One region of the Clostridium sp. MF28 genome, then DNA from elsewhere that is predicted to be linked to it. Evidence: a T-box and tRNA genes for the amino acid it is inferred to sense, from the RefSeq annotation. Region 1 holds a T-box; the other holds one or more tRNA genes.
The links. The T-box of region 1 lies ahead of ileS (isoleucine--tRNA ligase). A T-box ahead of a tRNA ligase gene usually reads a tRNA of that ligase, here a tRNA-Ile.
Positions count from the first base shown of each region.

Region 1 (7,280 bases):
GCCGGTTACTATTCCAGTAATCATTATTTTACTTTTCTTCATTTGAGTGCTAAGTGGTACTAGGACTCCTGAGGCTGAAAGTGTATTATATCCAGCATAAAGTACTGTTGAAATAAAGATTCCAGTTTTTTGTTTTGGAAAGCTAGCGATATTATCTAACGAAACTGTATTTCTACAAAATGCAAAATATAAAACTGTAATCAAAGTAAGAGTACAAATTAAACCTGGAACAATAAAGGAATTAACTTCAATTAATCCTTCAGTATCTCTAAGTAGAAAAAATATGGCTATTGCAATCATTATTAGTGAGCCAATTATCTTGGGTATTCCAAAAAACTGATGTATCAAAGCACCACTTCCAGCAAGTATTATAGATGCGCTGGAAATAAGAAAGAGAGTTGTTATAAAACCAGTGATTTTACCAAATATATTAGGACTTATTATATTCATAACATCACTATAAGAGCTAAGATTATAATTAATGCTTATTCTAGAAATTATAGAACTTATTAAGATATAGAAAATACCACAACCTATAATTCCTATGAAACTAGATATACCGTATTGAGTAAAAAATTCTGTGATTTCTTTTCCAGAAGCAAGACCAGCCCCAACTATTGTTCCGATAAACACAGTGGCAACTTGAAATACTTTTACCATTTCCTTTTTCAATATTTATCCCCCTTAAAGAATGTTCCTTTTATTAAATATATAAGGTTTACTTTTAATTTATTCTTTAAATGTTACAATATTTAAAGAAGGTATATTAGACACATAAAGAGGAGGAAATATGAACAGTTTTTGGGATGGAAAAAGATATCATAGTTTAAACTATTTTTTAAGAAATAAATTTGGTGAAAAAGTATTTAAAATATCTTTAGATGGAGGATTTTCTTGTCCGAATAGAGATGGAAAGATAAGTAATGGGGGCTGTCTTTTTTGTAGTGAAAGAGGTTCAGGAGATTATGCTGGTGACAGAGAATTGTCTATTTCAAAGCAATTTCATGATATAAAGGATATGATGTCACAAAAGTGGAAAAGTGGTAAGTATATAGCTTATTTTCAGGCTTACACAAACACGTATGCACCTATTGATGAGTTGAAAAGAAAATATGAAGAGGCATTAAATCAGGAGGGAGTTGTAGCTATCGCAATAGCAACAAGACCTGATTGTTTAGATGATGATGTATTAGAATTATTGGATAACATAAACAATAAGATTTATCTTTGGATAGAACTTGGACTTCAAACCAGCAATGATGATACTGCTAAAAGAATTAATAGAGGATATAAATTAGATGTATTTGAAAATGCAATGAGAAAATTAAAAGAGAGAAATATTGATGTAGTAGTTCATGATATTTTAGGATTACCGGGTGAAACTAAAGAGGATATGTTAGAAACAATAAATTATATAGCTCATTCAGGGGCTAAAGGAATTAAACTGCATCTACTACATTTAATGAAGCAAACACCTATGGTAAAGTTATACGAGGCAGGAGATCTTAAGTTTCTATCGCAAGATGATTATATAGATCTTGTGACTCATGGAATAACACTACTTCCAAAGGACATGGTAGTTCACAGGTTAACAGGCGATGCACCAAGAGATCTCTTGATCGGACCAATGTGGAGTTTAAAAAAATGGGAAGTTTTAAATTCAATAGATAGGACTCTAGAAGATAACAACTTATGGCAAGGAAAAAATTTCAGAGAGTAACTATATATTAATTCTAATGATTAGGAATGGAGTAAGTAAAATGAAAATAGATATTATAATTTCAGCAGATGATATAGTTGAAAGCAGAGTAATGAATAAGATTGCAGTTATAATTGATATATTTAGAGCTACATCTGTAATTATAACAGCACTAGATAATGGAGCAAGAGAAGTTATTCCTTATTTGACTATTGAGGAAACACTGGAATATGCAAAGAAACTTAGTAGAGATAATTATATTTTAGGAGGAGAGAGAAAAGCTGTTAAAATTGAAGGTTTTGATCTATCAAATTCTCCATTAGAATATACAAAAGAAAAAGTTGAAGGCAAAACAGTGCTTATGACTACAACAAATGGAACAAGAGCTTTAACAAAGTCAATGGAGTCTAAAAGAGTTTTTATAGGTGCTATGATAAATGGAGAATCAGTGGCGAAAAAATTGATTAATATAAATGATGATGTGGTTATTATTAATGCAGGAACAAATGGAAACTTTTCAATGGATGATTTTATTTGTAGTGGATATATAATTAACCAAATGCTAGATATTAATAGAAATATAGAGTTAACAGATATAGCAAAGACTGCCTGTATGATATATAAAGAAAATATAAATATCTTAAGCTATGTACGAGAAGCATCTCACTATTCAGTAATGAAATCCTTAGGATTAAATAATGATATTGAATATTGCATAAAAAAAAGCATCATAGATATAGTTCCAGAATATAAAGATGGAAAAATAACCTGTGAATGAAAAACTGTTTAAGATTATAATTAAAAGTAAAACACATACATGATTTATTTAATCTGTATGTGTTTTACTTTTCGAATTTACTATGAGTAAAAGTTTTACGATTATATGTTTTCTCTTGATTGCTTTAGTAAATCATTTATTCGTGGAGAACAATTTCTACCTCCGCACGAACCACTGCCTGCACCAGTAGCCTTTTGGACTTCTTTTATAGTTGAAGCCCCATTTTTAATAGCTTCCTTAATTTTTGATCTAGGTATTGCCTTACAAGTGCAAGTTTTTGTTAATTTATCTAAAATTGCTTCATTCAAATTATTTTCCATAATAGTATCTCCTAAAAACATTTTTTAAGTTAATTGAAAAACTAACTTTATCTTAATTATACATTTTATAATCTAAAATAAAAGTATAGTTAATTAATATTATAACAATAATTATAAAAAAATATCCTATATTAAATAATAATTTTTATTATTATATTAATGTTGTAGATAATGGAATAGGAATTAAGAATGACGAAGAAAAGCGAATATTTGATAGATTTTATAGAAGCGATATAGTTAGAGGACAAAATATTAATGGAACGGGAATTGGCCTTAGTTTATTGAAATCTATCTCAAAGAATTTTGGTATTAAGTTAAAAGTGAATTCAGAATATGGCGTTGGATCTGAATTTATATTATTAATTCCTAAAATAATTAAATAAGATAATACTAGGAAAGGTTATTTTATTTGCTAAAGGGTCTACATAGCTATTTTATTCAAAAATGTAAAGCTATCTAAATCATTAAGAATACTAGATTTAGATAGCTATGTTTTATATTAGTATTATTATAACTGTAGTAAGAAATCAGTACAGTTATATATGAATAAAATTATAAAACCAATGTCCAGATTGAAGACCTAAAACTATTGCCAATCTAAATAAACATATAGTTGATATGCCTGCTAAGATTCCGGTGATTAATCTCCTTGTATTAGTACTTTTAAAGTACATGAGATATTGACCAAATCCATCAATTAAAAGTGGTAGCATCAGTAATAATTCTATAATTATATGAATATTTTTAGATAATATTACGTATGTGAGTCCGAGGATATATCCCAGTAATATTCCCGTGCATCTTGCACATAATGGAAATTGATGACCTCTAAAAAAGAATGATCTCTCAGGTAATTGATGGCAGAAAAACATATAGTTTAAGACTTTTTTACAATTAAGCATTTAACTTAGTATGATGATAAGCTGCCTAGCATTCCGAGTACAAAAGCTAGAACATAAAAGATTATCCAGACAATTATTCCACCGATCATCCATTTACATACGAGGCTGGCACTTTGAGGCTTTTCATCTTTCCATAAGAAGTATAAGATTATGCCTACTACTGGAAAGCAGCAAGATGCAATTCCAGCTAGATGAGATGGATTGTCTAAAGCATTTTTGGAAGATAGATTATTACCAGTAGCAACACCACAATGTATACATACGGCAGCGTTATCATCTATTTGTTGTCCGCAATTCTTACAAAACATATATTTCCCCCTTTAAGAAGATACTGTTATATTACTAGAGTATAGTATTGTCAATAATACAACTTATGAACAAATATGTAGTTATATTCATGAAAATATTTAAATTTATATGTTAGTTAAGTTATAAGTTTACTAAAGTGACATCACATTAATTTGAGGAAATTAGGATTCAATTACTTTATTACATTAATTAGTAATAAAGATACAATTAATGGTGATGATGAATTGACATTTAAAAATCATTAATATATAATTATTAAAATAAAAGACGATGATTAGGAAAAGTATCTTAGATATTATTTTTAGAGAGTAGCTGGTTGGTGTAAAGCTATAATAGATCTTAGAGAAAATCACCTAGGAGTTGGAGGCTGAAAGGTTTAATGCCGAATAAGTTATCACGTAGAGCCTGCGTTAAAGGATAGAGTATGTATGTACTTGAAATAAAACATTTAATTTTGTATTTAAATGTTTTAACCTTAGGTGGTTTGCGAATTCAACTTCGTCCTTTAGGATGGAGTTTTTTTATGTTTAAAAAAGTATACAAAAAGGAAACAATTCTTAAAGAGAATAATATAGTTTACTTAGCTGAAAGGGGAATTTTTAATGTACAATAAGGTAGATTCATCAAAAGGTACCGTCAAAATTGAAAAAGACATAGCAAAGCTTTGGACAGAAAAAGACATAATAAAGAAGAGCTTTGAATCAAATTCAGATGGAGAATATTTTACTTTTTATGACGGTCCGCCAACAGCAAATGGAAAGCCACATGTTGGGCATATTTTGACAAGAGTTATGAAGGATATAATTCCAAGATATAAAGTAATGAAAGGGTATAAGGTTCTTAGAAAAGCTGGATGGGATACTCATGGACTTCCAGTAGAGTTAGAAATAGAAAAGAAACTTGGAATCTCAGGAAAAGAACAAATAGAAGACTTTGGTGTAGAAAAGTTTGTTCATGAATGTAAAGATAGCGTATTCTCATATGTTAGCTTATGGAAGGAAATGTCTGAACAAATTGGATTCTGGGTTGATATGGATGATCCATATGTGACATACCATGATAATTATATTGAGTCTGAATGGTGGGCTTTAAAGCAAATGTGGAATAAGGGCTTATTGTATAAGGGCCACAAAGTAATGCCTTATTGCCCAAGGTGTGGAACAGCGCTTTCATCTCATGAAGTTGCTCAAGGATATAAGGATGTTAAAGATTTAACTGCAACTGTAAAGTTTAAAGTTAAAGGTGAAGAAAATAAATATATATTAGCATGGACAACAACTCCATGGACATTACCATCCAACTTAGCATTATGTATAAATAAATCTTATATATATGCAGAAGTAAAGGTAGGAGAAGAAATTTATATTTTAGCTAAGGATTTAGTAGGTAAGGTTTTAGGCGATACTGAATATGAAATAGTTAAAGAGTTTAAAGGTGAAGAATTGCTAGGTACTGAATACGAACAGTTATTACCTTTTGCAAAAGTTGAAGGAAAAGCTTTCGTAGTAATTCATGGAGATTATGTAACATTATCAGACGGTACAGGAATAGTACACATTGCACCAGCTTATGGTGAAGATGATAGTCTTGTTTCAAAGAAAAATGGAATTGCATTTATAAATTTAGTAGATACAAATGGTAATTTTGTTGAAGAAGTTACTCCATGGGCAGGAAAGTTTGTTAAGAAGTGTGATGAAAGTATTGTTAAATATTTAGAAGAACGTAATCAATTATTTACAGCACACAAGCACACTCACTCATATCCACATTGCTGGAGATGTGATACACCGCTTCTATACTATCCAAAAGATAGTTGGTTTGTTGCGATGACTAAAATGAGAGATAAATTACTTGAAAATAATAATAAAATAAATTGGTATCCTGATAACACTAGAACAGGAAGAATGGGTAAGTTCCTTGAAAATGTTATTGACTGGGGTATTTCAAGAGACAGATATTGGGGAACACCACTTCCAATATGGCAATGTGAATGTGGTCATCAAGAGTGTATTGGTGGCAGAGAAGAACTAGAAGAAAAAGCAACTACAGACTGTAAGGGGATTGAATTACATAAACCTTACGTAGATGGAATAAAGTTAAAATGTCCACATTGCGGTAAGGAAATGAAGAGAACACATGAAGTTATAGACTGCTGGTTTGACTCAGGATCAATGCCTTTTGCACAATGGCACTATCCGTTTGAAAACAAGGAAACTTTTGAAAAGAACTTCCCAGCACAATTTATTTCAGAAGCAGTTGACCAAACAAGAGGTTGGTTCTATACATTACTTGCAATTTCAACATGTTTATTTGACACAAATTCATTTGAAAATTGTATAGTATTAGGTCACGTTTTAGATAAAAAGGGACTTAAGATGTCTAAGCATAAAGGAAATGTTGTAGATCCTTTTGAAGTATTAAATAGTCAAGGGGCAGATGCTACAAGATGGCATTTCTATACTGCAAGTGCACCATGGCTTCCAACAAGATTCTCTATCGATGATGTTGCAGAAGCTCAAAGAAAGTTCTTAGGAACATTATGGAATGTTTATTCTTTCTATGTTTTATATGCTGAAATAGATAAATTTGATTCAACTAAGTACTCTGATTTTGTTTCAGATAATATAATGGATAAATGGATTATATCTAAATTAAACACATTAATCGAAACAGTTGATGATGGATTAAATACTTATAAAATTACTCAAGCAGCATTAGCTATTGAAGATTTTACTGATGAATTATCAAACTGGTATGTAAGAAGAAACAGATCAAGATATTGGTCACAAGAGTTAACAGACGATAAGATAGGAGCTTATGTAACTTTATATAAAGTTCTAACAAATTTAGTTAAGGTGGCATCACCATTTGTACCATTCATGACTGAAGAAATCTATCAAAATTTAGTTGTGAATCTTGATAAAAATGCGCCAGAAAGTATTCACCTATGCGCTTGGCCAGAAGTTGATAAATCTGCAATAAATAAAGAATTAGAAAAAGAAATGGATTTAGCATATACACTTGTTAAGCTTGGAAGAAGTGCTAGAAATGCTGCAAATGTTAAGAATAGACAGCCACTTTCTGAATTACTTATATCAACAAAATCTCTTCCAGATTATTACGGAGATATCGTAAAAGAAGAATTAAATATTAAAAAGGTTGAGCTTGGAGCAGACCTTTCAAAATATGTTAACTTTGAAATAAAACCTAATCTACCTGTTATAGGTAAGTTATATGGAAAATTAATTCCTCAAATCAGAAAGGCAATTTCT
Region 1 is NZ_CP014331.1:3,398,018-3,405,297, forward strand. Features, by position in the region: gene AXY43_RS14625 (YkvI family membrane protein) at 1-672, opposite strand, end outside; gene AXY43_RS14630 (TIGR01212 family radical SAM protein) at 791-1,720, shown strand; gene AXY43_RS14635 (2-phosphosulfolactate phosphatase family protein) at 1,761-2,477, shown strand; gene AXY43_RS14640 ((2Fe-2S)-binding protein) at 2,579-2,797, opposite strand; partial or broken gene AXY43_RS14645 (ATP-binding protein) at 2,908-3,180, shown strand; gene AXY43_RS14650 (DUF2085 domain-containing protein) at 3,334-3,699, opposite strand; gene AXY43_RS14655 (zinc-ribbon domain-containing protein) at 3,705-4,007, opposite strand; T-box leader at 4,270-4,517, shown strand; gene ileS (isoleucine--tRNA ligase) at 4,611-7,280, shown strand, end outside.

Region 2 (7,280 bases), 390 kb from region 1:
TATAGAGGCTGCAACCTTAAAAGCCATTTCAGAAGAATCTACAGAGTGATATGACCCATCATGAAGAGTCGCTTTAAGGCCTATAACTGGGCATCCTGCTAAAACCCCATGAGTTATACACTCTCTTAATCCTTTTTCTACTGCTGGAATAAAATTTCTTGGAACTGCACCACCAACAACGTTATCAATAAATTCTAATTCTTCCTCTCCATCTGTTCTACGTTCAAATTTAATTACCACATCTCCATACTGGCCATGTCCACCAGACTGCTTTTTATGTTTTCCTTGTACATCTGAAAATCCCTTTATAGTTTCTTTATAAGGTACCTTTGGTAAACTTAATACTGCTTCTACACCAAATTTACTTTTTATTTTACTTGCGATTACATTAATATGTGTTTCTCCTAGTCCTGAGATTACAATTTCTGCATTTTCTACATCCCTATCAATCTGAAAAACAGGATCTTCATCTTTTAACTTGGCCAAAGCTTGAGATATCTTTTCCTCATCACCTTTAGCTTGTGGGATTACAGCCATTGAGAAAACTGTTTTAGGAAAATTCATTTTGTCATATATTACTTTAAAATCAGGACTAGCTAAAGTATCGCCTGTATTTGTATACTGTAGCTTGGAAATAGCACCTATATCACCAGCTATTATTCTTTTAGCTGGTATTTGTGTCTTACCTCTAATAAAACATATATGGGATAATTTTTCGTTCTTATCTTTATTAACATTTAATACTGTCATATCATCTTTCGCTTCACCTGTAATAACTCTAAAAAATGATATCCTGCCTACAAATGGATCTGCAATAGTTTTAAATACTAATGCAGAAAAAGGCTTATCTTGATTGAGATTAACAAAAACCTCTTCATCTTTTAAAACGTCTACAGCTTTTTGTGGAATAGCATATTCTGGCGATGGAAAACATTCTACAATATCATCAATTAAAGAATCCATTCCAATAACTTTTGTAGCACTTCCACACATAACAGGGGCAATATCCCCATTAGCACATCCACTTATAAGGCCCTTATATATTTCTTCATCACTCAATTCACCTTCACTAAAATATTTATCAAGCAATACTTCATCAGTCTCAGCTACAGCTTCCATAATCATCTTCTTACAATTTTCAACTTCATCCTGGAGCTCTTCAGGTATATCCAATATTTTTATTTCCTTAGTCTTTACATCGTATACTCTTGCTTGTTTGGATATTATATTTATTACTCCTTTAAAATTGTCTTCTTCTCCTATAGGATACTGAATAGGCACCACGCTGATGCCAAACTTTTCTTTAAGAGATGCTAATACTTTATTAAAATCCGAGTTCTCTCTATCTAATTTATTTATAAAAAATGTTCTAGGCAATTTAATTTTGTTACAATATTCCCAGGCCCTTTCAGTTCCCGCCTTGACTCCTGAAACTCCGCTTACAACTATCATACCTACATCCACGGATCTCATTCCTTCGATACATTCACCTTGAAAGTCTGCATATCCAGGAATATCAATAAGATTTATTTTAACATTATCTAATTCAATTGGTGCTACTGAAAGGGCAATAGAAAATTGTCTCTTCTTTTCTTCAGTATCAAAATCTAAAACCGTAGTCCCATCCTCAATATTCCCTAATCTATCTGTAATTTTTGAATAATACAGAAGGCTTTCCGCTAAGGAAGTCTTTCCAGTTCCATTATGCCCCATTAATCCTACATTTCTTAAATTTTTAATACTATAATCTTTCATAATGCTGCCAAACCCTTAATCTACCCTAGAGATTGGCTCCCACCTGCCTTTCACTTAATAATGCTATATGTTATATTTCTATTTCTATTCGTTAAATCCTCCTTATTTTCTTAATTTTCTGAAAATTTATATTTATCCTATTTTTGAAGTAGTCCTTTAAATTAATTTGACGTTTTCTTGTAGTATTAACCAAAAAACATTATAATTTTATCTGTTAATATCTTTAGAATCATGTTTATTACTTTAAATCTATCTTTGTGGAGGAAAATTTAATGAAAGCAAAAAAGAATTTAAGAAACTTCTATATGTTTTGGTTTGCTTTACTTGCAATTTCTATAACTATCGGAGTCTTATTTATAAAACCCCAAGTAGGTGTTGCTGATCAAGGTGATTTCTATAGAATTATGAATGTATCTGGTCTGTCATTATTAGACTCAGATACGAATAATCCTAACTCTGTAGGATATTATGACTTTATTGTGACTGATTATAAGATTACCCCTTTAAACAATACTGATCCTAAAATCATCTGGAATTGTAGTTTGAGCTATCTAATAATACTTGTTAATTATATATGCAAATCACTTGATCATAATATATTTAAAACTCAATATTTAGCTGTCATCTATAGTATTATATATATTCTTTCATTTATCATAATATTAAAATCTTTGAATATAAAAAATAATATTAAATCTATGATGGTTGTACTAATAACCGCATTCATTTTCTTTGATGGTAATTATTTAATTTGGTTTAATAGCCTATATGGAGAACCAATGATGATAACTACACTATCGCTACTTGTTGCATCCATTCTTAACTATATTAAGTACAAATACGTAGTAAAGGGAACGGAAAAATTAATGTCGAAAATACTTTATATATTATTTTCAGCATTTTTATTTTTAGGTTCTAAATTACAAGTTATTACTTCTTTACCTATTATTATAATTCTTATATGTAAAATATTATTGGATAATAGATATAATCTAAATAAAATCAATTTAGCTATTTTATATGTTATTACATGCTTATTGATAATCTATCCTATTCGCATCAATATGAATAGCAACAACTTAAGTAAAGACACCCAGTATAACTCAGTCTTTTATGGAGTACTAAACGAATCTACTACACCAGAGCAAGACTTGATAGATTTAGGCTTAGATCCTGATTTATCAGCTGAGGCTGGGAAACATGCTTATTTGGATTCTGATGAATATGTCAAATATATTCCTGGTTCAGAAATAACTGATGAAAAATTCTACAGTAAAATAAATAACTTTAAACTTGGAAAATTCTATTTAACTCACCCTACTCGTTTATTAAATGGCATGAAATATACCGCAAGTAAGGCATTCTATACTAGTACCGGACTAGGTAAGTACTCAAAAGCTGATAGTTTAACCCCAGTTAGGGATTTCCATCGTTTCACACTTTGGTCATCTATAAGGGAAAAAATATTGCCTAGAAATTTATATTTTATAGGATTAATTTATCTTATTGTTCTGTTATGCTCACTGTATAAATATATTCGAAATAGTTCTAACCCTGAAATCAAGAACAAAATTCTCTTGCTTTGGACTGTTATATTTATAGGTATACTTCAATTTCCAATGCCTTTTGTCGGCAATGGAAAGGCTGATACCTCGAAACAATTATTTTTATTCAACTTCACTTTTGATGCATTATTAATGCTTATTCTTGTTTATATTCTATTTAAAGTAAATAATCTATTTAAAATAAAATTTAATTCATCTCATAAATAGGCTTAACAAGTAATCTTAGAGTAATTGTAATTTTGTTTACTCTAATTAAACCAATATCTATATTTGTTTATCACTAACTTATATTTATGTTTGCATCACATATTTAATTTATTTTATAGAAAATGAAGGCTAAGTATACAATGCTTAATTTGCATTATATACTTAGCCTTCACAATTTTTATTTACTTTTATTCCTTATTCTCATACCTTAAAATAATTAGCTGATTTATATTATTTTAAAATTCGAATGATTAATTTGGTTTTAATATTAAATTACTATATCCCAATTATTCAAATTATCTTTTATTTATCTTCATTAAACTTGCCAACTATATGCATTCTAAATAGATTAATCAATATTAGTGTAATACCCCCAACCGTATCTATTATAACATCTCTAAAAGCACCTTCTCTTCCTAAAACAAATAATTGATGTATTTCATCAGAACAAGCGTAAAGAAATACAAAAGCTACTGTCACAAAAATAACTCTTCTGATATTAAAATACAATTTAAACACATTAAACGCTAATAATGATAATACCATATATTCAAGAAAGTGTGCGCATTTTCTAACTATAAAATTAGTAAGCTGCCCAAATATTCCATTCATATTGATACCTATAGCAGAAAGAATATTTATTACGCCTTCACTTTGAGAATCAGATATTTGAGCAGGTTGATTAGACATAATAAATATCCCTATCATCCAAACTATTAATAAAAACCAGTAAATAATTTTCCTTTTGTTCTTCATATTCCATCCTCTTTAAGTACAATTTTAAAATTCACAGATATTATATTACTCAGACATATATCTATTTATATAAGCAAGTGATTCTTCTAATAATTCTTGCCCTTTTTCCAAACCATCGATTTTCATCTCTAAGCTACAAATTCTTTGATCAATTTGATACATAAACTGCTTTATATCTTGTAGTAACTTTGCTTCATAAGTAACTTGCACACCTTCATCATCAATGTATATTTTTTCTGGTGGAGCACCACACTTAGAACACTTAGCATATATTCCTTGTTTATCTAAATTATTAAACACCTTAAATGTATCGTTATTACACTCTGCACAATTTGATAACATTATAAATTCATAATAACTCACATCATAATAATAAGTACTTCCACAGTCTTTACATACTAATTTAAGTTTATTGTCTTCTGTTGATATATGAAATTCATTACCGCTACATCCATCTTTTTTGCAGACAATAGTTCTTACCATAATCCTACCCCTCGCAATATAATTTTTATACAATAAATAAAAATATTAAATTACATTTTTACATATATTTTACATATAAATTATATATTATAATTCATTCATTGTATACTTTAACAATTAGTATTTTTAGCCTATTTTATACTGTTGTTCTACTATTTTCTGCACCATATAACTCATACCAGTAATAAATATTATTTAACAACAATATTTATAATAATAAAACAAAAAAACTATGAATAAAATTCATAGTTTTTAATGGTGGAGATAAAGAGATTCGAACTCTTGACCCCCTGCGTGCAAGGCAGGTGCTCTCCCAACTGAGCTATACCCCCATGGTGGACCTTCAGGGACTCGAACCCTAGACCTACCGGTTATGAGCCGGTTGCTCTAACCAACTGAGCTAAAGATCCGTAAGTTAAATTTCTTTAACTTAACTCTTGTAATCTACAAGATTACCTCGCAACGTCCTACTCTGCCACACAGTCTCCCATGCAGTACCATCGGCGCTATAGACCTTAACTTTCCTGTTCGGAATGGGAAGGAGTGTTACCTCTATGCCATCATCACGAGATCTTCAATTTGAAAAAACCTTGTTCTTTCAAAATTGCACATAGTTTTTTTAATGTATTTACAACTTGACTATATTGGTCAAGCCCTCGACCTATTAGTATCAGTCAGCTAAATATGTTACCATACTTACACCTCTGACCTATCAACCTTGTAGTCTTCAAGGGGTCTTACTAGCTTATGCTATGGGAAATCTCATCTTGAGGTGGGCTTCACACTTAGATGCTTTCAGCGTTTATCCCTTCCCGACTTAGCTACCCAGCTATGCTTCTGGCGAAACAACTGGTACACCATAGGTCAGTCCATCCCGGTCCTCTCGTACTAAGGACAGCTCCTCTCAAATTTCCTACGCCCGCGACGGATAGGGACCGAACTGTCTCACGACGTTCTGAACCCAGCTCGCGTGCCGCTTTAATGGGCGAACAGCCCAACCCTTGGGACCTACTTCAGCCCCAGGATGCGACGAGCCGACATCGAGGTGCCAAACCTCCCCGTCGATGTGAACTCTTGGGGGAGATCAGCCTGTTATCCCCGAGGTAGCTTTTATCCGTTGAGCGATGGCCCTCCCACGAGGTACCACCGGATCACTAAGCCCGACTTTCGTCCCTGCTCCACTTGTAGGTGTCGCAGTCAGGCTCCCTTCTGCCTTTACACTCTTCGAACGATTTCCGACCGTTCTGAGGGAACCTTTGGGCGCCTCCGTTACATTTTAGGAGGCGACCGCCCCAGTCAAACTGCCCACCTAACAATGTCCTGTCACCAGTTTCATGGCATCCAGTTAGAACTTCAATACTATCAGGGTGGTATCCCAACAACGACTCCACCAAGGCTGACGCCCTAGTTTCCCAGTCTCCCACCTATCCTGTACAGACAATACCGAAATTCAATGCTAAGCTACAGTAAAGCTCTACGGGTCTTTCCGTCCAATCGCGGGTAGCGAGCATCTTCACTCGCACTACAACTTCGCCGGATTTGCAGTTGAGACAGTGCACAAGTCATTACGCCATTCGTGCGGGTCAGAACTTACCTGACAAGGAATTTCGCTACCTTAGGACCGTTATAGTTACGGCCGCCGTTTACTGGGGCTTAAGTTCACACCTTCGCGTTACCACTAAGTGTTCCCCTTAACCTTCCAGCACCGGGCAGGCGTCAGCCCCTATACATCAGCTTTCGCTTTAGCAGAGACCTGTGTTTTTGTTAAACAGTTGCTTGTGCCTATTCTCTGCGGCCTGATTTCTCAGGCACCCCTTCTCCCGAAGTTACGGGGTCAATTTGCCTAGTTCCTTAACTGCAATTCTTCCGTCGGCCTTAGGATTCTCTCCTCATCTACCTGTGTCGGTTTGCGGTACGGGCACTACTTCTCTCTCTAGATGCTTTTCTTGGAAGCATGGAATCAGATACTTCGGTTCCGTAGAACCTTCCCCATCACGCCTCAGAATTGTTGGAACGGATTTGCCAATCCCAACTCCCTAAACGCTTAGACTAGCATCCAATAGCTAGCACATCCTATCCTTCTCCGTCACACCATCGATAATAACGATTATAGTGGTATTGGAATATCAACCAATTGTCCATCGACTACGCCTTTCGGCCTCGCCTTAGGTCCCGACTAACCCTGAGAAGACAAACTTTACTCAGGAAACCTTAGATATTCGGCCTGTAGGATTCTCGCCTACATCTCGCTACTAATGCCAACATTCTCACTCGTAATCAGTCCACCGCTCCTTACGGTACGACTTCAGCCCGATTACGACGCTCCTCTACCGCTCACGTTAAACGTGAACCCGTAGCTTCGGTGGTAAGTTTGAGCCCCGGACATTTTCGGCGCAGGATCTCTTGACTAGTGAGCTATTACGCACTCTTTTAATGAGTGGCTGCTTCTAAGCCAACATCCTAGTTGTCTTAGAAATCCCACATCCTTTTCCACTTAACTTACACTTTGGGACC
Region 2 is NZ_CP014331.1:3,007,583-3,014,862, forward strand. Features, by position in the region: gene fusA (elongation factor G) at 1-1,755, opposite strand, end outside; gene AXY43_RS12815 (hypothetical protein) at 2,028-3,527, shown strand; gene AXY43_RS12820 (VanZ family protein) at 3,831-4,283, opposite strand; gene AXY43_RS12825 (hypothetical protein) at 4,329-4,766, opposite strand; tRNA gene AXY43_RS12830 (tRNA-Ala) at 5,023-5,098, opposite strand; tRNA gene AXY43_RS12835 (tRNA-Ile) at 5,100-5,176, opposite strand; rRNA gene rrf (5S ribosomal RNA) at 5,221-5,337, opposite strand; rRNA gene AXY43_RS12845 (23S ribosomal RNA) at 5,411-7,280, opposite strand, start outside.
Region 2: it encodes a tRNA-Ile, which carries the amino acid that the T-box ahead of ileS (isoleucine--tRNA ligase) is inferred to sense. The anticodon was not compared.